4 regions of the Sphingobacterium sp. BIGb0116 genome follow, and region 4 is predicted to be linked to each of the others. Evidence: riboswitches for the same ligand, from Rfam matches in the RefSeq annotation. Region 4 holds a riboswitch; each other region holds the start of a gene.
What was found. A riboswitch is a leader RNA that binds a small molecule or an ion and turns the genes downstream of it on or off. The one in region 4 is predicted to bind thiamine pyrophosphate.

Region 1 (5,711 bases), on a different contig from region 4:
CCTTCTGGATCTGGCCTGTAATCTGATTATCTACCGTACAAGAGGCGTTTTTCACTCGTTGTATAACTGCGCGCATAATGAAAAGTATAAAACCAAAGGTAAAAATTCCGATTGTTAAACACGATGTAATGTGCAATTTATCCACCATATTAAATAAAAAACGTCTCTTGCTTCCTCAGGAAAAAAGAGACGTTTTTTTATTTAAATAAATTGTTTCTAAAATTTGAAATTCAAGCCCAATAGGAAATTTGTTGGTGCTTGTGGGAAATAGAAATTATAATATTTTCGGGTATCACCTTCCATCCAACCAAAGGTGTAGCCATTGGCTTCGTACTTTTCGTTGAAGATGTTGTTGACCTGTAAAGTTGCACTGATGTTTTTGATACCTAATGCTGTAAAGCTATAGTTTGCTAACAGATTGTTGACAAAATAAGAGGAAATGCTTCTCTCTTTCGCAGATGAATTATCTAGATATTGTCTTCCTACAAATTTGGATAGAAGAGAGAATGTAAGTGATGTTATCGGACTATAAGAAAAATTACTTGACAAAATCGTTCCCGGAGATAAAGCAATGTCTGTTTTCGAATAAAATATCCTTGTATCACCGATTACCTCTTCAAAGTCTTTAATTTTATTTTGGCTGAAACTAGCTGTTGCTTTCCAGTTGAACTGCTTGTTGATGTTCCATGATCCATCGAATTCAAGCCCCATTCTATAGCTATCTTTGACATTTTGTCGAATTGGAGAGCCAGTATCACTGATTTCACCTGTTGGGATCAACTGATCCTTGTAAAACATGCCATACCCATTCAATCCGATGTTGAATTTTTCATTTGTAAAGCGATAGCCAAATTCGATGTCCTGCATTTTCTCCGGGGTCGGGTCGGGTAAGGCGCTATTTTTCTCTATAAAATCCTTGCGAACAGGTTCTTTCTGTGCAAAGGCATAAGAAGCGTATACATTTGAATGGTCATTTAGCAAATAAGTTGCACCAGCTTTAGGGTTTAAGAAATTAAACTTAGGATGATAATTATAATTTTTCACCTTATCATCATCACCATACATGTGGTAATCTACATTCCGATATTGAATATCGGCCATTAATATCCACTTATCTAGTTTATAATCGACCTTTAAGAAATTACTGAAATCATTTTTTTGTGATTTCCCGAAGTAATATTTATCGTCAAGAAAACCTGTTGATGCATATTGTGCCCAAATCACCTGGCCATAATGTTTTCCTTTGTATTGATTATAAGCTCCACCCCAAGTAATTTCAAGCTGATCATTCGGTCTGTAATTTAGGGCATAGGTCATGCCATAAAAATAATTATCAAGCCATCTCCTGCGGACGAGATCTGTTTTTTGTATGGTATCTTTACCAATGATGACGTTAGGCAAACCGTATTTACTTAGTTTATCTCCGGGTCTCATTTCTTCATAGTAACCATAACCTCTTGTATAGTGTAGGGCTGTATTGAGCGTCAATTTGTCGTTCAGGATATTGGTATAATGAAGTTGATGATGTTTCTGCGTATAATTATCTGTTTGATTTTGATACGTATATAGATTATAATTCCGGCCGGCGTTCATGAAACGATCCTTCTCTGCGCCCGAGATTTCGAGTGCATTATCTGCATAGTCATCCATGCGTGATCGATCGCCAGTAATCAATGGTTCGGGAACGCCATTCCAGGCTTGATATGTCTTTTCTTTTCCCCAGAATACAATTCCTTTTAAAATATGTTTCTTGCCATAATAACCTCCGTCCACATAAAAAGATTGTAAGTCTGAACTACCTCTTTCGATATAACCATCGCTACTGATTCGAGATAATCTGGCATTGAAGGCAAATTTGTCGTTAATTAGCCCGGTACCTACCTTGACTGTATTTTTCCAGGTATTGTAGGAGCCAAATGAATTGTTGAGCTCTGCGTAAGGGGTTTCGACTAACGTATTGGACTGAATATTTAATGAGGCTCCAAATGATCCGGCACCATTCGTCGAAGTCCCAATACCACGCTGAACTTGGATGCTCTCGGTAGAAGAGGCAAAGTCGGGAAGGTTTACAAAAAATGAACCCATGCTCTCCGCATCATTTAAAGGGATTCCATTTAATGTTACGTTGATTCGTTGATTATCCGATCCCCTGATTGTCATTCCGGTATAACCTATACCTGCACCGGCATCGGAATTGACCTGCACGGATGGAGTCTGATTTAAAAGGAATGGAATATCCTGGCCGAGGTTATTACGCGTTATTTCTTCTTTGGAGATGTTTTTAAAGGTTGTAGGAGCATTTCTTTTGGCACGGGTAGATTGAACAAGTACCTCTTCCATTTGAATTGTACTAGGTTCTAACGCTACCGTAAGCTCCAAATTGTCTTTAACATCCACATTTTGGCTCCATGTTTTATATCCAAGAGAAGATACCTGGATCTGGTGCTTACCTGTATTGATACGATATAGTTTAATCAGTCCATTTTTGTCCGATTGGCCAGCGAAGGATGCTTGTCCATCTATGGATATGGAAACATACTGTAAGGGGGTCTGATTAGTATTGTCTACAGCTTTAATTGTCAGATTTTGTTGCGCAATGGCAATTTGGCTTGAAATAGTAGCTAAGGAGCTACAAATCAAAAATTTGATCATGGTAATGTATTTTGTTTGAGTTAAACAAATCATAGCAAGGGGTTACTATGACCGCACTATTTAACTAACCTCTCCCTACGCCAGCATTATCTGGATCAGGTGTACAGAATTTAATCTGTTGGGTATAATCTCAGCCTTTATTTGTGTTCCTGACAAAACAAGGCACCCCTATTCGATGCTGCGAATATATAAATTTAAAATTGAAATGAAGTATAAAGAAGTAATTTATGACAAATGGAAAAGAGTGGATTTGCGGTATTATTTCTTTTTGGTTAAAAATTTGTGCAAATTGTTGTTTTTGGTATTTATTGTTCTTTTTAGGTACCTTGGCATGAATTTTTCTACTAGAGGTATGTATTCATACAGGTCAAAAAATTTTAGTTACTAAATTGATAGTGAGGAGATAAAATGTTAAAATATTTAAGCGCTAATTATATTCTGCCGATTACTTCAATGCCAATAAAAGACGGTATTGTTTCGGTAGATGAGGAGGGGGTAATTCAAGGTATCTATGACCCAACTTCATTTACACCTTCAGATAAAACGAAGGTTGAGAGATATGAAGGAGTGATAATTCCAGGTTTTATCAATGCACATTGCCACATTGAATTGTCGCATATGAAAGGTATTGTTCCTAAAGGTACGGGGCTTCCGAGCTTTCTCAGTAAGGTGATGACAACGCGGTCGGCATCGATGAAAAAAATAGATGACGCTATGGCCAAAGCCGATCGAGATATGTACGAAAATGGTATTGTCGCAGTCGGAGATCACGCCAACACTGATAATTCTTCAAAATTGAAGGAAGATTCACAGATATTATATCACACATTTGTGGAGGTGCTCGGAATTGAACCTGAAGAAGCTGACTTTAAGTTAAAGGAGGCTAAATCGTTGACCCAAGAGTTTAGGAATGGGCATGTATCCATTACTCCGCACGCTCCCTATTCTTGTTCGAAGGTCCTTTTTAAGAAATTCAAGAAGATGGTTCCGGAAACAAATATTATCAGTATTCACAATCAAGAAAGTGAAGAGGAGAATAAACTGTTCCGTTATAAAATGGGTGAGTTCTTGGACTTTTATAAAAGTATAGGAAAAAATGCTGATGCGATTAAGGCGCAGGCAAGAAATTCGATTCAGTCTTATCTTCCTTATTTGCCTTATCCAAATAAATTATTGTTGGTTCATAACACCTATACCTCTCTTAAAGATTTGGATTTTGTAGAGCGTATGGATCGTGATGTGATGTGGTGTCTCTGTCCAAAAGCCAACCTTTATATTGAGGGAACATTACCAAAGGTTCAGAATTTTATGAATGCCGGACAGCGTTTGGTAATCGGAACGGACAGTTTAGCTTCAAACGATACATTGTCCATTTTGGAGGAGCTAAAGGTATTGCATGCGCACTTTGAGGATCTGGATTTCTTGCAGACTATTCAATGGGCTACAATCAATGGTGCTATCGCGTTGAACATTGAGAATGAATTTGGCTCACTTGAAGTGGGTAAAAAACCTGGGATTGTGTTGTTGCAAGGTATGGAACACATGCGCCTAAATGAAGATGTTAAGGTAAAACGTTTAGCGTAGTATTTAATTCCCCAAAACTTCTGTACTTTTGCTCTTATTGAACCGTCCATGACTATAATAACGAAACTATAGTCATGGTAAGTTCCATCTGACCGATGGAAGAAAAAATAAGTTACAGATGAAACATTTGAATATTTCAATAAGAGGTAAAGTACAGGGGGTCTTTTTTAGATTGACAACCAAGGCGGTTGCAGATCAAGTCGGTGTTAGAGGCTTTGTTGTCAATTTAAAAGATGGTTCTGTCTATATAGAGGGCGAGGGCGACGATTTTGCACTAGATTCACTGTTGGAGTTCTGCCAAGAAGGACCCGAGGGTGCAATCGTTGAAAGTGTTGAGGTAAAGGAAGGCGAAATGAAGGGCTTTTCCAATTTTGAAGTAGTTAAAAGAGTTCAATCTTAAGCCGTTTCGCCTTGTCAGTACTTAAAAAATTCGCCGGACAGACCATGATTTATGGCCTGAGTACGATTATAGCCCGTATGCTGTATTTCGTCATGACGCCATTGTATGTCCTCAAATATCCACCTGCGTCCTACGGAATATTTACTAATATGTACGCCTGGGCATCCATGATCAATGCCGTTTTGGCATTTGGAATGGAAACAACTTTTTTTAGGTTTCTCCAAAAAGTCGAAGAAAAGGATAAAAAGCAGGTTTTCAATAACAGTTTTATCGTCATTGCCTCTTTGGCAACATTATTTTTTATTACGGCCATAGTCTTTGCTGGCACTATTGGTAGCTGGTTGAATAAGGGAACTTACAATGCCGATTACGAGAGCTATGTGAAGTATTTCGCCCTCATATTGGCATTGGATGCTTTAGCTATTGTTCCTTTTGCGAAATTGAGATCGGAGGGAAGGCCTATTCGATTTGGTGCTATTAAATTGGCCAACATCGGTATTATGGTTATTCTTAACCTATTCTTTATTGCGCTAGTTCCCTATCTGATAAAAGATGGTGGTACTTTGGGTAATTGGTGTTCCGGTTGGTATAGAAATGAATGGATAGGTTATGTATTTATTTCTAATATTGTGGCAAGTGCAGCAACCTTTCTATTGCTCCTTCCTGAAATGAGGGGTTTCTATTTTAAACCGGAAAAGCAGCTAATCTTAAAGATGCTATCGTATAGCTTTCCGATTTTAATTGCCAATATTTCTTATATCATCAACGAAAATTTAGATAAAATTGTGTTGCCAATCTACCTGCCTAAGGATATTGGGGATCGCGATTTGGGGATCTATGGAGCCGTTGGAAAATTAGCAATGTTTCTGAGCATTTTTGTTCAGGCTTTTCGATTGGGGGCCGAACCATTTTTCTTTTCTTATGCAAAAAATGCCAATGCAAAGAAGACCTATGCGTTGATTATGGAATATTTCGTAATTGCCATGATGTTAGTTATGCTGGGGATTACAGCGAATATTGACTGGCTGAAGTATTTTATTAAAGGAAATGTGGAAACTCGTGACTTATATTGGTC
Region 2 (5,711 bases), on a different contig from region 4:
ACATAAGTTTTGATTCATAATTATAATGAGTTAATACTTAAATATAAATAATCCGTTCTGCCTATAACGATAAATGAATCAGCTAACTGTTAAATCAAGATGTTTCCATTTATATAGATTCTCAGCATGCGAAAAATTATACCCGACCGAAACCTCTTGATTGTTCCTTTTTTCCGTTCAAAAAGCAGAAGGCAGACGTATAAAAGACAATTATGAAAGAGTATTCATTACATTAGATTTATACAGATATGTGATTTTTATAATGTTTCTCCTATCTTTAAGGATTAGACAAACAAAACAAACAGATAGAATTGCATAGGAAATCTCGTGTTACCTGCACTTCACTTTATAAACGAAAAAGACTATCCTAGGATAGTCTTTTTTGTTTATAAGCTCTTTTGCAATAACTTGTGTTGCGAAGCCGTAAAAATGTTCCGGAAGATTATATTGATTTCATGTTCGATGGCGGCCCCCGAAATTCCGGTATGTGGATAGAGTCTTATTGTATTTGTCAAGATAGATTCCACAAAATCTCGACTTTGTATCCCTATCTGTTCATAAATTGCTGCATTATCATTGCCATCATGAAGATTTACCCAAGAACGAGCGGCCAAATTCATTATTGCTTCCCTCCGATTAACATAATCTTGCTGAAAGTCATCGAGTACCCTAAACGCTTCTTTACTTTCAGTCTTCTCCCATTTGGATTGATTGCTTTTTAACACAAATAGTTTTTCGATTAAATCCAAAAAGCGCTTATACATTCCCGTAAAGTTGGCCAGTAAAGTCAATTCCGCAAAAGGCATAAAGGGATATTGATACAACAGCTCGCTACGTGTACTTTTTGCCGCATCAATCTCAAAAGACTGCCTACCATCAACAAGTATGTCTTCCAGCGAAAAGGAATGCGAAGCCGTAGCCTCCAATCCAAATGTATCCCAGTCGTAATGCACCAGTACATGGTCACGATCCACAAAAAATGATTTTATTAGTGGTTCACCTTTTTCGTCCAACACGGGTTTTCCTGCCTCCTGAATTGCAGCATTTAAGGTAAAATAGGTTAAATGAGGAGCACCGGTAGCATATCTCCAAAAACCGCGGAGCCGATAATGTTCACCTTCACGTGTAGCTGTACCTGATGCCTGTCCACTGCCGCCAAAACAAACCCGATCCGTTTTGAAAATCTGATCTCCTAAAACCGGATCAATAAAACCGACAAAGAGATTTGCTCCTGAGCATAACGTTACTGTCCAAGCTAATCCCCCATCCCAATAAGCCAGATCAGCCAATAAATTGAGCCCTTCAGGTAGACTTAACCCCAATCCACCCAATGCAGGTGGAACCCAAATCTTAAACCATTTCCGACGAAAAATAAGTTTCAGTTGTCCATCCGACAATGTTTTCTGATGGATTCCCTTAGCTTGATTATCTTTCAGAATAGCAATATCTTCGCTACTGAGTTGCATATCTTTCTTCACTTATTATTCTCCTCCAATTAAAATATCCACTAAATGCCATAACAAATAAAAACAAAGTCAAGCCCGAATAAAGAAATAACCCTTTATGGATCAGTAAAGGAATTGCTATCAGATTACTGATATTCAACAATATCCAATTTTCTATCTTCCGTTTTGCCAATAACCACATCCCTGCCCAAGCTGTACAGGAAACTGCAGAGTCCCAAAGTGGTACATCAGAATCCGTTAAATGTACCAATCCGAAATAAAACAACAGAAAACCGAGAGCGCAGATTCCCCCTACTATCCACCATTCTTTCGGCTCACAATGCGTTATGGGAGCTGCAACATCACTACTATATTTCCAATAGATCCAGCCATAGATGCTCATGATCAAATAATAAAGATGTAGTAATATTTCTGCATATAGTTTCGCATGGAATAATACGTAAACAGAAATTAAGATACCAATAATCCCAAAAATGTAATTGATCGATTTATTTTGCCGGGAAAACCAAACCTGTAAAACACCAAAGGATACCCCTAGCCACTCCGCGATGGTGGCCTGTTGGATCTGTTTTATAAAAGCTTCGAAAATTGTTTCAGAAGTCATCGCCTTGTTTATTATTTCGTGTAATTCATAATAAACCTATGGGAGAAAAACGGACGTTTTTATTGAAATTAAATCCCTACGCCAGCATTACCTGGATCAGGTATATAAAAGCGATTGTACAAGGAGGTACAATCGCTTTTATTGGGTATAATCTCAGCCGAGAATGACCATGGTCATTCCAAGCACCCCATAAGTATATTTTCTGTCGAATTGATTATTCTATATCAATCAATTTCAACGCTTTGTGCGTACGCGTACGCGTTTCTTTACATAGTTGCGCATCATCGTTCAATGATTTCCCGTGTGAAGGAATCATTTCACGTAGTTTTTTACGGTATTCATCTGATTTCGCACGTTCAGGGAAACATCTCTTCAACAGGCTGATCATGATAGCAACTGAGGTCGAAGCTCCAGGAGAAGCTCCTAATAGCGCTGCAATAGAACCATCTGCACTAGAAACGACCTCTGTACCAAATTCTAAAATTCCACCTTTCTTTTCATCTTTCTTGATGACCTGAACACGTTGTCCTGCTTTCTCGATAACCCAATCCTCCAATTTAGCTGTAGGCATAAATTGTTTTAAAGACTCTAGTTTATCTTTTGGTGACTTCATGACTTCAGTAATAAGATACTTCGTCAAAGGTAAGTTGTCAAGTCCGGCTGATAACATCGGACGGATATTGGACAGTTTGATAGAAGCGGGTAAATCGAAGTAAGAACCTTGTTTTAAGAATTTAGTTGAAAAACCTGCATAAGGTCCAAACAATAACGCTTGTTTGCCATCAATATAACGTGTATCTAAGTGCGGTACAGACATTGGAGGAGCTCCAACAGAAGCTTTTCCATATACCTTCGCATGATGTGTATTAATGATTTCTTCATTTACACAACGTAGCCATTGGCCCCCTACAGGAAATCCGCCATAGCCTTTCGCTTCCGGTATTCCAGATTTTTCCAACAATAACAACGAGTGGCCACCGGCCCCAATAAATACAAACTTTGCTTTGATTTCTCTCTTTGTTCCTGTCTTTAAATCTTTGACCTCCACTTCCCAACGGCCATCTTCTTCACGTTCGATGTCGGTTACTTCATGGTTTAAGGAGATCGAAATATTTTCTTTATTTTCAAGATTAGCGATCAAATCACGTGTCAACGACCCAAAATTAACATCAGTACCCAGATCCATTTTTGTTGCAGCGATTTTTTCGTCGGCCTCGCGTCCTTCCATCATCAATGGAATCCACGATTTCAACAATGCCGTATCTTCGGTATACTCCATCCCTTTGAACAAGTTTTGGGTCGTCAATGTTTCCCATCTTGTCTTTAGGAATTTAGCATCTTTTTCACCAAAAACCGCACTCATGTGTGGAATACTACGGATAAAATTTTCAGGTTGGGCAATAATGCCTTTATCAACGAGGTAGGACCAAAATTGCTTAGACACTTCAAATTGCTCAGCAATTTTAACTGCTTTATCAATCTTTACAGAACCATCCTTCTGTTCGGGGGTATAATTTAACTCGCATAAGGCAGAGTGACCCGTGCCAGCATTATTCCAAGCGTCAGAACTTTCAGCAGCCACAACATCCAAACGCTCAAGAATTTCAATATTAACGTCTGGGCTTAATTCATTGATTAGAGTACCCAAAGTAGCACTCATAATACCGGCGCCGATCAGAACAACGTCAACTTCTTTATTTGATTTTTTGCTCATGTTTTTGTGATTGATGCAAATTTAATATAGTTTTTGGTAAACGTCCAAGTCTTTTGTCAAAAAACTGTACTTTTTAGAACCACTTATTCAAAAATACCATTGATTTATTAAAATAATCCTAAGTGAGCGATCGCTTACCGTAAAATTCTAAAATTGTTTCCTGAAAACACTCCCCCACTCCAAGATAAACACAAGGTCAGCACACAATGTTTTTCTATTTTAAACCGTTATTTATCGAAAGATTTTGTGTTATAATATAGTTTTAACATTTTTGCAGAACATCGAAAGGCAATAGTGTACACAATAGCTAAAAAACAAGATCATTTATTCGCTAATACGACGGCATCGAAAAAACACAAGCACTGTGGCATAACCAAGATAAACCAAATGGAAACGAGTTCATGTTTCGTATTGAATTCCAATAACAGACGGGCTGTGAGAGAAAGACAGCGCGTGGAAAATGGACATAAATGCCTAAGTGTGAATAATTGAAGAACAAATAACTTATACAGATGAAAATACTTGAAGGAAAAATTGCTTTAGTAACAGGAGCATCAAAAGGAATCGGAAGGAAAATTGCGGAAGTGTTTGCACAACATGGTGCTAACGTCGCTTTTACATATCTTTCTTCTGTCGAAAAAGGACAGGCGCTGGAACAGGAGCTTCAAGCTTTCGGCACCAAAGTGATTGGTTATCGCTCTGACGCTTCAAAATTCGAAGAAGCAGAACAATTAATCAATGCGATCGTTGCCGATTTTGGAGGATTAGATATCGTTGTAAATAATGCCGGTATCACAAAAGACGGCTTGTTAATGCGTATGACCGAAGAGAATTGGGATGATGTATTAAATGTCAACTTAAAATCTGTCTTTAACGTTACAAAAGCTGCTTCGAAAATTATGATGAAAAACCGTAAAGGTTCATTTATCAATATGTCTTCAGTTGTTGGAGTTCAAGGAAATGCCGGTCAGGCAAATTATGCCGCATCGAAAGCTGGTATTATTGGGTTCACAAAATCCATCGCTAAAGAATTAGGTTCTCGTAATATCCGTGCAAATGTAGTTGCTCCAGGTTTTATACGTACCGAAATGACAGATGTACTGGATCCTAAAGTTGTGGCTGGATGGGAAGCCGGAATTCCATTGAAACGTGCTGGCGAACCAGAAGACGTTGCCAATGCATGTCTTTATTTAGCATCTGATTTATCAGCATACGTAACCGGACAGGTTCTTCCTGTTGATGGTGGTATGTTATAAAATAAACAGGCTTAGGTTAAGTTTTCTTAACTTGACCTAAGCCTGTTCTCTAGTTATATTTCACGGCCTATCCTGATCTATTTCTACGAAACACCTATGCACGCCACAATTAACGGTGTTCTTTTCCAAATTTTAGTTAATTTTGTCTATCAAATTTTTAAATGCTATGACGAACTGGAAGGATTTTTTTGACATTAAAACAGAGGATGATTTTAATCAGCATTGTTTAGATACCTACCAATTCCAAAGCCAGCATTGCAAAGTTTATCGTGACTATATCAGGCTCCTTGGGCGAGAAAAAGACCTTATTCAGCACTATACGGATATTCCTTTCATGCCCATCGAATTTTTTAAGACTCAACAGGTTATTGCTGAAGGAATGGAGGCTGAAATTGTATTCTCGAGTTCGGGTACAACGGGTATGGTTACCTCAAAACATCTGGTCGCTGACCGGAGTATATATGAGCGAACTTTTCGGAAGATTTTTGAAAGTTTCTATGGTCCGCTCGGCAACATCGCCGTCCTTGCATTGCTCCCATCCTACCTAGAGCGAAGTGGTTCGTCGCTGATCTATATGATTGATGATCTCATGAAGCAAAGTGAACAACCTGAAAGCAATTATTTTCTCTATAACCACCAAGAGCTTTACGATACACTTATTAAGCTCAAAA
Region 3 (5,711 bases), 380 kb from region 4:
TCCACGCCCAAACGTTGTCAACCCAGATGGGCTGATTCCGTCTACATAATCGACATAGCGTTTGATATTTAGGTAGCATTCTTCTAATGCACGTGGGTCTCCATAAAACTGATAAATCTGCCATGGAATGATGGCAATGGTGCTTGTCCAATCCAAACCATTTGCGGTACCGTAGCCCCATCCGCCAGTTGGAATAATATCGGGTAAGACACCATTCTCCTGTTGTTCATCACGATGATCCGCCATCCATTTTTCATAAACTGTTATCCCGTCAAAATTGTATAAAGCTGTTTCAATCGCAAGGTGCCCATCCCCTGTCCAACCGTTCTTTTCGCGCTGCGGACAGTCCGTAGGATAGCCCATCAAATTGGACAAGTAGGCATTGTTGGTCGCTGTCCATAGTTTATTGACCAACGCTGACGATGTCTTGAGCTGTCCAATAGCAGACACATCACTATGCATAAAATAGGCGGTCACAGCCGAACTATCCAATGCAATTGCGGCACTGCTGCTAACCTCGACATAACGAAACCCTTTGTAACCAAACTTTGCCATAAACTCATCATCCCGACCACTTAAGGTCAATATATCAGTTTGAAAGGGCTCCTTTTCCTTATCGCCCCGATAATAAACATCAATATTGGACTGATCAAGATGCCCATCCGCCAACAACCGCTCACCATGCTTGATACGCAGCATAGTACCCGCAGCTCCTTTCACTTTAACTTTTGTAATCCCGGCCATATTCTGCCCCATATCGAACACATAGGTACGTTGGTCTATCTTTGTCACTGATTTTGGCTTATAGGACTTCACGAGCCGAATCGGTACCATCTGTTGGGAAACGATATATGCAGATGGCGCATTTCTATACTGAACAGCCTGCCAGGCCGAATCATCGTATTTTGGTTTATCCCAGTTAGGTATTTCCAGTCTTGCATCGTAATGCTCACCAGTGTAAATATTATTATAAGTGATTGGTCCCGAAGCTGTCTTCCACTGCTTATCCGAAACAATGGTTTCCGTCGTTCCATCGATATAAACGATTTTCAGTTCTAAACAGAATGTTGGCCGGGCCCGCCATGGTGCTTTATCAAAGTTCCAAACGGCCAGTGGTTGATGATTATACCAGCCATTCCCCAAAACAACGCCAATGGCGTTCTCTCCTTTTTGAAGCTGCTGGGTTACGTCCGTCACGACATACAATGTGCGTCGGTCAAATCGAGTATACATTGGATCCAGACGATGGTCGCCAACGCGCTGGCCATTAATGGAAAGTTCATATAATCCTGCTGCGGCAATATACGCGCGGGCAGATTTTACCTGCTTATTTGCCTTAAATTCTGTTCTAAAATAAGGCGTTTCCCGCGCATGAATATCCTTATTGTCGCTGATCCATTTTCCTTTCCAAAGGTCCATTCCCATCATTCCTGTTTCGAAAGATGCTATTTCAGAACGTGTTGATACACCATCCTTATCCCATACTTTAACCCTCCAGAAGTACTTGGTCTGTGGCTTTAACTGTGTGCCGGTATAAGGCACTAACATAGCCGAGCTGAACTGTTTGCCACTATCCCAGCTATCTTTGGTCTCTCTCAGCAGTGCCAGCGAATCTTGCCCTAAAAAGATCTGATAAGCCTGTTGTACCGCACCTTTACGTTGATCATCAAGTTGCCAGCTAAGTCTCGGGTGGATTGCATCGATACCCAATGGATTGACCAAATGTTCGCATGTCAACTGCACGGCGCTGCAGTTATTTTTAGGTTGGGCATAAGTGTTGCTAGCGATACACAACAGTGTTGTCAATAAAATCCTACGCATTAAAAGATACTATTCTTGGTGGTTGTTAAATTGTTTTAGCTGATTCAAAAAACTAATATATCAAATATTTCCCACATACTGACCTGCACTGTCCTGTGCAATAAACCCAAGTCTGCAAAATAAAATTCTTGCAACTTTCATAAAAATAACCTTATCTTAGTCGCAACTTTAGGGGTGTCTGCTCGTGCAGGCTGAGATTTTACCCTTAGAACCTGATCCGGATCATACTGGCGTAGGGAAAAGTGAGCTGTCTACAAGGTGCATTGCTGTGCCTTTGTGTAGCCATTCCTAAAGTTTTACCAAAAAAATTAAGGAATGGAACTTACAATAAACCATCAGATTCGATTTTTCGACCCCCCACTTACTTCACTTGAAGGCTTGTTGCTTTTGGAATTATCTGGCAAAACTCAGGGTGTGGCTGTAGCCATCAACAACAAAGTCATCCCCAAAAAGGACTGGGCTACGACAACACTTAAACCTTACGATCAGATTATCTTAATTACCGCATCTCAGGGCGGATAGCCATTCCCAAAAAATCAACCGAGTAATTCACCCAATACAGAAAAAATGACAGCTGAAACAATTACGCAATCACCCTTTCCAAATGCAAAGAAAATTTTTGTATCCGGAAAACTATTTCCTATTCAAGTCGCTATGCGTCAAATCTCCTTGAGTCCAACCAAATTAACGAATGGAGAGGTAGAAATTAATCCGCCGGTAACAATCTATGATACTTCTGGACCTTATACGGATGACACCGTCCATATCGATATCCGGAAAGGCCTCCCTCGCCTTCGCGATCAGTGGATCTTGGATCGTCAGGATGTTATACAGCTGGCTAGCATCAGCTCTGAATATGGACAAAAACGCCTTTCTGATCCAACGTTGGATGAACTCCGATTTGCCTATAGTCATAAACCAAAAGTAGCCTCTGCCGGCAGGAATGTCACCCAATTACATTATGCAAAGCAAGGCATCATTACCCCAGAAATGGAGTACGTTGCTATCCGTGAAAACCAACGTATCGAGCAGCTCACGGCCAGCACCCCCGGAATGGATCATCACCATAAAGGGCAAAACTTTGGTGCTAGAACACATGATAAAGCTATTACACCAGAATTTGTCCGTGAGGAAATCGCTGCCGGAAGAGCAATCATCCCTAATAATATCAATCACCCTGAAAGTGAACCCATGATTATCGGGCGCAACTTTCTTGTTAAAATTAATGCCAATATTGGCAATAGCGCTGTAAGTTCAAGTATAGAGGAAGAAGTTGAGAAAGCGGTATGGGCCTGTCGATGGGGAGCCGATACCATCATGGACCTATCCACTGGCAAAAATATTCACGAAACCCGCGAATGGATTATCCGTAACTCGCCCGTTCCAATCGGTACAGTACCGATCTATCAGGCGCTCGAAAAAGTGAAGGGGGTGGCCGAGGACCTTACCTGGGAAATATTCAGAGATACCTTGATTGAACAGGCCGAACAGGGTGTTTCGTACTTTACCATACACGCCGGCGTACTGCTTCGTTATATCCATCTCACGGCATCTCGAGTAACGGGCATTGTCTCCAGAGGAGGATCTATCATGGCCAAATGGTGTCTTTTCCACCACAAAGAGAACTTTCTTTATACTCATTTTGAGGAGATCTGTGAGATCATGAAGCGATATGATGTTGCTTTTTCACTTGGCGATGGTCTCCGTCCAGGTGCCATTGCGGACGCCAACGATGCGGCTCAATTTGCTGAGCTCGAAACACTGGGCGAACTCACCAAGGTCGCCTGGAAACACGATGTTCAGGTGATGATCGAAGGTCCGGGCCATGTTCCTATGCAATTGATCAAAGAGAATATGGACAAACAATTGGCCTGTTGTGACGAAGCTCCATTTTATACCTTGGGTCCCTTAACAACTGATATTGCTCCAGGTTATGACCATATCACATCAGCCATTGGAGCTGCGATGATCGGTTGGTATGGATGTGCGATGCTTTGCTATGTGACGCCCAAAGAACATTTGGGCTTACCAAATAAAAAAGACGTTAAAGACGGTGTAATCACCTATAAACTAGCTGCCCATGCGGCCGATTTGGCCAAAGGACATCCAGGTGCACAATACCGTGATAATGCCTTGAGTAAAGCGAGATTTGAATTTAGATGGGAAGATCAATTCAACCTTTCCCTGGATCCAGATACAGCACGGGAATATCATGACGAAACATTGCCGGCAGATGCGGCCAAAGTGGCTCACTTCTGCTCCATGTGCGGTCCCAAATTTTGCTCGATGAAAATTACGCAGGAAATCAGAGATAGTGCCGCACAAGGGATGCTGGAAAAATCGCAGGAATTCATCGCACAAGGAAAAGAGATTTATTCATGATCATCGCTTTGACAGCAGCAGAAACGATCCCTTCTGAAAAAGGGATTATAGATGCTTTGTTCAAAGAAGGACTTGATATCCTGCATTTGCGCAAGTATCATTTTACGGACCTACAAATGTCCAGGTACGTTGAATCTATAGATTCAACGTACCTGGATAGATTGGTCCTACATTCCCACCCTCACCTATCGGTTGAGCTCGGAATCGCGCGTATTCATATGAACGAAAAGAATAGAAAGGATAGATCAACAAATCAAATGCTGCCTACAACAATCTGTTCAACATCTGTGCATGATATCGATCAATTCAATAGCCTTAATGAATGTTGGGCCTATGCTTTTCTAAGTCCATTATTTCCGAGCATCTCTAAAGTGGGGTATGGAGTGCATAATGCAAGGCTGGATCAGCTCCCGTCACGCTCCAACTTTACTGTTGGTCTCATCGGCCTTGGAGGGATAAACCAAGATAACTGTCTTATCCCGATGCAGCAAGGTGCAGATGGAATTGCCTTATATGGTTCTTTATGGAAGCACCCTGAGCCAGTTCAAAATTTTATAGCATGCAAACAAAAACTATGGAAAAACTCCAATATATATCGCAGGGACAAACATTAACTGAACAAAAAAATAACATACTGAAAGCGCTGGATGCTGGGGCCAAATGGATACAGATCAGATGGAAGGACGCCGATGAAAAAGATCGCTATGTGCTTGCAGAACAGATCAAGCAAACCTGTTCCGAATTTGTTGCCAGCTGTATCATCAATGACCATCCTTCGCTTGCAGCGGCTGTAGACGCAGATGGCGTGCACTTGGGACTGGATGACTGCAGCGTCACAGCTGCCCGGGACATATTGGGTGCAGGAAAAATAATCGGCGGTACTGCCAATAGCTTTGCGGATGTAAAACAAAGAATAAGTGAACATTGTGACTATATCGGACTCGGACCATTCAACTATACCACAACAAAACAAAAACTAAGCCCCCTATTGGGGATTGCAGGTTATGAAAACATCATCCAACAAGTCCGCCTAGCAGGCTTGCCCCCTATTCCAATATTCGCAATTGGCGGTATAAGCCAACTTGAAGATATCCAACAGCTATTAGAAATTGGAGTTTACGGTGTAGCACTCTCCGGAATCGTAACCAAGACTCCAAACATTGTTTCATCCATCAATAAAATTTTATTATGAGCAACCTACATATAGCCGATCGCGTATTTGAATCCAGATTATTTCTGGGTACGGGCAAATTCGGTAATCTCACAGAAATGAGCGATGCCATTGTGGCTTCGGCCTCCCAATTGGTCACCGTTGCCCTCAAACGAATCGACCAGACCAGCGCAGACGACAGTCTCATCAGTGCACTCGACCTGACGGCAATCGATTTGCTTCCCAATACTTCGGGAGCACGAACTGCTGAAGAAGCTGTACTCGCGGCCCAACTTGCACGGGAGGCCCTGGAAACCAACTGGGTAAAGCTGGAAATTCATCCCGACCCTCGTTATTT
Region 4 (5,711 bases):
AAGCGCATTGCGACCAAATTCGAAATAGTCCAATGCTTGTTGGTTATCCGCGCTTTTTGCACCTATAAAGGCAAGCACACGGCCAAATTCTTCTAAATAGAAAGCATCCTGCTGCATATAAAATTGAAATTTATCCAGGGGAAGACTACCATCACTAAGCTGAACAATAAATGGCATAGTAAGTATATCAGAATAAATAGCTGTTATGGATTCCCAGGCATGATCAGTCCAGTTCATATTGAATAAGTTTAATCGGATTGTGGAAGTGATTTAATGGCCCATTTCCTTTGCCAATGACGAGATCTTTGCTACCAGCTATTGCTGCGTGTATATAGGTCAATGCGAAGTCTACCGCGCTATCGAGACCAACGCCTTGTGCCAAATGGCTCGCAATTGCTGAAGAAAGCGAACAACCGGAACCATGTGTATTTTTGCTGTTAATTTTTTGTGATTTGAATTCAATTGGTGGATTCTTGTGCTGGAACAACAGGGATGTTAACTCTTGGCTTTGGAGATGCCCGCCTTTAATCAAAACGGATTGACAACCTTTCGCCAGTAGGCTATTTCCCGCTTTTTTCATCCTCTCGACATTGTCAATAACTTCGCCTACTAAGACACTTACCTCATCTAGATTTGGTGTAATCAGCGTTGCTAAAGGAAAAAGAAGTTCTATGCAGGCCTGAATTGTATCATCGTGAATGAGCTTGTGCCCGCTGGTCGATACCATGACTGGATCAAAAACAATAGGTCCCTTATATTCTTTTAAATAGGCGCTAATAAGCTCCACAAGTTCAATATTGTGTACCATCCCTATTTTGATTGCATCGGGATAGATGTCGTCAAAAATAGCATCTAATTGGTCTCGGACAGCGTTCGTAGGAATTTCATAAATATTTCTTACACCTTGTGTATTCTGTACGGGTAGGGCAGTTAAGACATTCATGGCATAACATCCTAATGCAGATATCGTTTTGGTGTCTGCTTGTATACCTGCACCACCACTACCGTCGAAGCCTGCAATGCTGAGTACAGTGGGGACGCGGTATTTTTTATCTTTTGTCATTTTAATAGTTCTTTTAGTTGTGCACTGGCAGCTCTGGGATCTTGACTTTGGCATATGGCCGAAACGACTGCAATGGAGTCTGCACCTGCATTCCAGGTCTCTTCTGCAGTTTGTAAGTTCATCCTTCCGATTGCGATCAATGGTTTTTCCGTCCTACTCCGAAGTTGTTTTAAACCCGCAATTCCCCATTCAGTAACCGTATCCACCTTTGTTTTCGTTGAAAAAATGGGACTTACACCAAGGTGGTCAACGGCGTACATTTGTTGACTTTCCAGTTGTTGCATGTCTTCTATTGACCAGCCAATAGTTAATTTATCGCCATATTTTTCACGAATAGCGAGCGGCTGGAAATCATTTTGACCCACATGTACTCCCCATGCCTCGATTTGGGCAGCGATTGCTACGGCATCATTGATCACGAGCGGAATACCATAATGATCGGTCAGTTTTTTTAAACGGATGGCTTTATCCAAAAATGTGGCCGGATCGTCAGCTTTTTCGCGCAATTGTATAAGATCGACTCCACCAATAATGGCTTCTTCGGCAACATTGAGCCAATTTTGAGGATAACAGTCCCGCTCAGAAATTACCAAATATAAAGGGTAGGGAAAAAGCGGATTAATGCGCATAGCGTTTGATCTTGAGCTTCGATTTGAGACGTTCTGCATTGAGCTGATAGAGTTCATCGTAGAGATTCAATTGCAGGGTACCCGGGCCAGCTGCTGTTTGGGCAGCGAGTTCTCCCGCTAAGCTCAAAATGGATACACCGGCAACAGCTGCTTCAAAATATTGGTCTGTAACACCTAGAAATGCACCAATAAGCGCAGTAGCGCTACAGCCAAGTCCAGTTACCTGTGTCATTAAAGGGTTGCCATTAAAAACTTCAACCCGGTATTGCTGTGAAAGGATATAGTCTACTTCTCCAGAAATACAGATAATGGAGCCGGTTTGCTCTTGCAATAATTGGCCAAATCGGAGAGCATCTTTACTTGCTGTCGTGCTGTCGACTCCTTTTGTGTTCGGTTGGTTGAAGTTGTACAGCGTCATGATTTCTGATGCATTTCCACGAATAACCGTTGGTTTGAGATCCAGTAGATTGGATAATAAATCATTGCGGAATGCTGATATCCCAGCACCAACAGGATCAAGTACCCATGGCCGTCCAATGGTATTGGCATGTTCGGTAGCAACCAGCATAGCTTCGGCAGTATCTTCACTCAAGGTGCCGATATTAATGACAAGAGCTTGTGCAATATCGACAACCTCGCGTACTTCTAATGGACTGTGTACCATCACAGGGGACGCTCCTAAGGCCAAAAGTGCGTTGGCAGTATTGTTCATCACGACTAGGTTTGTGATGTTGTGTACAAGGGGTTTTTCAACCCTCAGCTGCTCTAATAAATTGATAATTGAATCTTCCATTCTTTTTACATATGCTAAGATGTACTGTGTGGCCTTGGAGGGAAGAAGAGCGATAGCCTGTGCAGTAAAGGAATATGCTGTACAGTGGATTTTTGCTTTTCCCTACGCCGGTATAAACCGAATCAGGTTCAAAGGGACTATCTCAATTCTATACAGAATACCCCCAAAGCCAGACCAAACTTAAACAAAAAAGAGGACTTTTCATATCCGTCATTTTTCGATCACTTAGCTTGTTGAATTAATCGGCCGTATTTTGATCGGCACTAATTTCAATATACGCAGTAGGAACATAGGTGACGCGGGCAAAATTTTTGGTCAAGAGCTCTGTCTCTAAAACTTTTCCACCCTGAAACTTTAAAAACTTCTCGCGCCAAATCTCATTTTTACGAAAGAACTGATTGTCTATTTTAAGAAATTGATGTTCTTTTTCAAAGACATGGTACGCAAAATCGAGTTCTTGATCAATTCTTAATTCGCCCTCTAAACATTTGTCTGTAAACCAGAGATTTATTTGAAAGGTGTAAGGCGTGTTGTTGGTGAATTGATAGTCGCGATAATTATAAAAGACGGTAGCTCCACTACCGAATGGCAAAACACGGCCATCGTCAGGAAAAGGGTCAAAAGAGTGGTGATAACGTTCATTGACGGTGAGTGGACTATGGATAACAAGCCAATGGATGAGGTTGGATATTTGACAGATTCCACCGCCAATACCCGCTCTTGCTTCACCAAAGGATAACTCCATGCCGGGCAGATATCCTTTTTTTACAGTGGGTAGTCCAACGAGTTTACAAAATGAAAAGGTTTCCTTCGGTCTGATCAGAATGTTATTAATCTGTGCTGCTGCAATTTTTAGGTTGGTAACTTTGTTAATCTGCAGTTGCATATTATTTTCGCCCAGTTTTTTTAATAAGACAGACTGATGCTTTTTAATACGAAAGGGAAGTTTTTCAGTTGATTTAGCTGTGCTGTATTTCTTATTATCAAATAGCCAAACGGCTTTGCGCTGCACTCTTCTCGCCCATACAGCAATAAAATAGAGTATGGGATGACGTTGACTGATCAGTTTTCTTTTTCTCAATTTGACGTTTATGTATCGCTATCAAAATTAGTGCAGAAATGTGTTTTTTGCCTAATTTCGTCGAATATTTTTTTATCAAAATCAAGAATCTTATTGTCTGAGCTTAGTGCAGTTTTTCAGTTCGTTTAGTTGGTTTTCTTTGCCTGTATGTATTTCGCTGTTAACTTTCCCTCCTTGTTATATATCAAGCTTTCGTAGGCACAGTTTCCGAGATCTTTTACAATAGATTTTTGTTGTAATACACCCTCATAATAAAACTCATCAATCGTTTCGTTGGCTCGGTACGATCGCTTGATTTCGGCTGTCAGTCGATCGCTTTGATCGAAGGTTTGGCGTAGTGAGTAGTCACTTGTTTCCGGACTATCATACTGATAGCGGACGCGACTTTCTCTTTGATCATTTCTACCCGAAATCTCTTCAGTAATTCGATTCTGTTGATCATAACTGTAAATGGTCCAGTCTCTCCGTTGATATACAAAATGAATGGATTCACTTTTTATAACCTGGAGTTTACTGTTCAAGTGATAAATCATCGCCGATTCAAATGTAGGATCGTAGGAAACAATGGCATTTGGGAGATACCGGTAAATTGTACTGCTGCTCCACTTACTATTGCGAAGGTACTGTATGGAGTCGATAAGTCCGAATTGATTATAGCATCTTTTGTTGTAATAATTATTTCCCCCGGAAAGATTGTTCGATGTGATCTCTTTGCCTTCTTCATATACAGTTGTCATAATTGCACCGGATTGCACCTCATTTTCGTCCGAAAACTGCTGCATTACATAAGTGCCGTCACATATATTCTTACGCTGACTGTAATAAAGAGTAAGAGCGGGATTTGCGATAATAGCCGCTGCATATTGCCCGGATGGAATAAATTTAACTTGTGCGATTGAGTCAAAGAAATGTGAGGTATTATATTGTGCCGAAGCTTTCTTTGACGCAATTTGTGTGCTGGTGTTTAATATCGGTTTGGCTGCTGCCAGATAGGTATTACTATCGTATATGATCTTGGGTTTGGCTAATCCATCAAACAAGATCATGGCATGACGTTGCTTCAATGACAATACGTCGATAGCCCATTGGTGATTTTTAACGATGAATGTGAGTTTTTTTGCATCGGTTTTTGTGACCAATAACTTTGTTGTGCTAAAAGGTACCTGTTTGAAAATCTCAGCAGCATTTTTTTCGTGTAGACGCATGATAAAATCGGTCGATTTATCGGACTCATTGGTGACAAACAATATTGCTTGCGAAGGGCTAGCTATTGTTAGCGATTTTACTGTTTGCGATGCTGCGCTCGGACTATATAACAGCAATATCAACAACTGAATGATAATCGGATAAATGTGCAGTTTCACGTTATAATTCATTTGGGTCGATATTGCTGTTGTTGACTTTGCTATTTAATTTAATACTTCTTTCAAAAATAATAAGGTGTGCTCCCAGGCACGTTTAGCCATTACGGGGTTATATTCGGGTGACTCGGGATTCGTAAATGTGTGTCCAGAATTTGCGTAAGTGATTATTTGCCAGTCTGCTTTTCCTTCATTTAATTCCTTGACCAACCCATCGTAATCTTCTTTTGATACACTTTTATCGGCTGCTGGGTGCTCAATGAGTACTTTTGTTTTGATTGAACTATTGGGTCTGTCGGCAGCTTTGGATAGGCCTCCATGGATACTGATCACTGCATTGACGGGGAAGCCGGCTCTCGTCGCTTCTAATGCTCCTGAACCTCCAAAACAATAGCCGATGATAGCAATTTTCGTCGGATCCGCACCCTCTTTTTTCAGTTGTTCCAATGCGAGCATTATGCGATGCTGATAAGCTTTATAGTCTGTCTTGTAGTGGCCGGCAATTTTCGAAGCTGCGGTGTTGTCCGAGGGAATATTTCCTTCACCGTAGATGTCAGCAATGAAAGCAATGTAACCTTCTTTTTCAAGAAGCAATGCAGCTTGTTTCGCTTCGTTGTCAATTCCCTTCCATGCCGGAAGAATTAAGACAGCAGGGCCTTTTTTTGCCCTATTGGCGGTTACCATGCCGTTGAGTTTTTGTTCACCATCCTGGTAAGAAACCTGTTTTAATTGTTGGGCCTGCGTAGTCATGGTGACCATAGTAAGCATCAATAGTGTCATAACT

Region 1: it holds a riboswitch for thiamine pyrophosphate, as region 4 does, so the genes downstream of both, M2419_RS22285 (TonB-dependent receptor domain-containing protein) here and thiM (hydroxyethylthiazole kinase) in region 4, are expected to answer to the same signal.
Region 2: it holds a riboswitch for thiamine pyrophosphate, as region 4 does, so the genes downstream of both, pnuC (nicotinamide riboside transporter PnuC) here and thiM (hydroxyethylthiazole kinase) in region 4, are expected to answer to the same signal.
Region 3: it holds a riboswitch for thiamine pyrophosphate, as region 4 does, so the genes downstream of both, thiS (sulfur carrier protein ThiS) here and thiM (hydroxyethylthiazole kinase) in region 4, are expected to answer to the same signal.

What each region holds. Positions count from the first base shown of each region.
Region 1 covers NZ_JANUDT010000010.1:178,875-184,585, reverse strand. Annotated here, with positions in the region: gene dtd (D-aminoacyl-tRNA deacylase) at 1-76, opposite strand, end outside; gene M2419_RS22285 (TonB-dependent receptor domain-containing protein) at 217-2,652, opposite strand; TPP riboswitch at 2,707-2,832, opposite strand; gene M2419_RS22280 (amidohydrolase family protein) at 3,061-4,236, shown strand; gene M2419_RS22275 (acylphosphatase) at 4,355-4,636, shown strand; gene M2419_RS22270 (lipopolysaccharide biosynthesis protein) at 4,681-5,711, shown strand, end outside.
Region 2 covers NZ_JANUDT010000005.1:120,987-126,697, forward strand. Annotated here, with positions in the region: gene M2419_RS13535 (M1 family aminopeptidase) at 1-4, opposite strand, end outside; gene M2419_RS13540 (acyl-CoA dehydrogenase) at 387-1,466, opposite strand; gene pnuC (nicotinamide riboside transporter PnuC) at 1,453-2,070, opposite strand; TPP riboswitch at 2,126-2,270, opposite strand; gene M2419_RS13550 (malate:quinone oxidoreductase) at 2,285-3,784, opposite strand; gene fabG (3-oxoacyl-[acyl-carrier-protein] reductase) at 4,297-5,040, shown strand; gene M2419_RS13560 (acyl transferase) at 5,207-5,711, shown strand, end outside.
Region 3 covers NZ_JANUDT010000001.1:154,353-160,063, forward strand. Annotated here, with positions in the region: gene M2419_RS00800 (alpha-L-rhamnosidase) at 1-1,821, opposite strand, end outside; TPP riboswitch at 1,982-2,077, shown strand; gene thiS (sulfur carrier protein ThiS) at 2,137-2,343, shown strand; gene thiC (phosphomethylpyrimidine synthase ThiC) at 2,389-4,203, shown strand; gene M2419_RS00815 (thiamine phosphate synthase) at 4,200-4,817, shown strand; gene M2419_RS00820 (thiamine phosphate synthase) at 4,763-5,395, shown strand; gene M2419_RS00825 (thiazole synthase) at 5,392-5,711, shown strand, end outside.
Region 4 covers NZ_JANUDT010000001.1:534,222-539,932, reverse strand. Annotated here, with positions in the region: gene tenA (thiaminase II) at 1-237, opposite strand, end outside; gene thiD (bifunctional hydroxymethylpyrimidine kinase/phosphomethylpyrimidine kinase) at 224-1,063, opposite strand; gene thiE (thiamine phosphate synthase) at 1,060-1,692, opposite strand; gene thiM (hydroxyethylthiazole kinase) at 1,682-2,485, opposite strand; TPP riboswitch at 2,568-2,660, opposite strand; gene M2419_RS02535 (VanW family protein) at 2,724-3,566, opposite strand; gene M2419_RS02530 (hypothetical protein) at 3,692-4,930, opposite strand; gene M2419_RS02525 (dienelactone hydrolase family protein) at 4,976-5,711, opposite strand, start outside.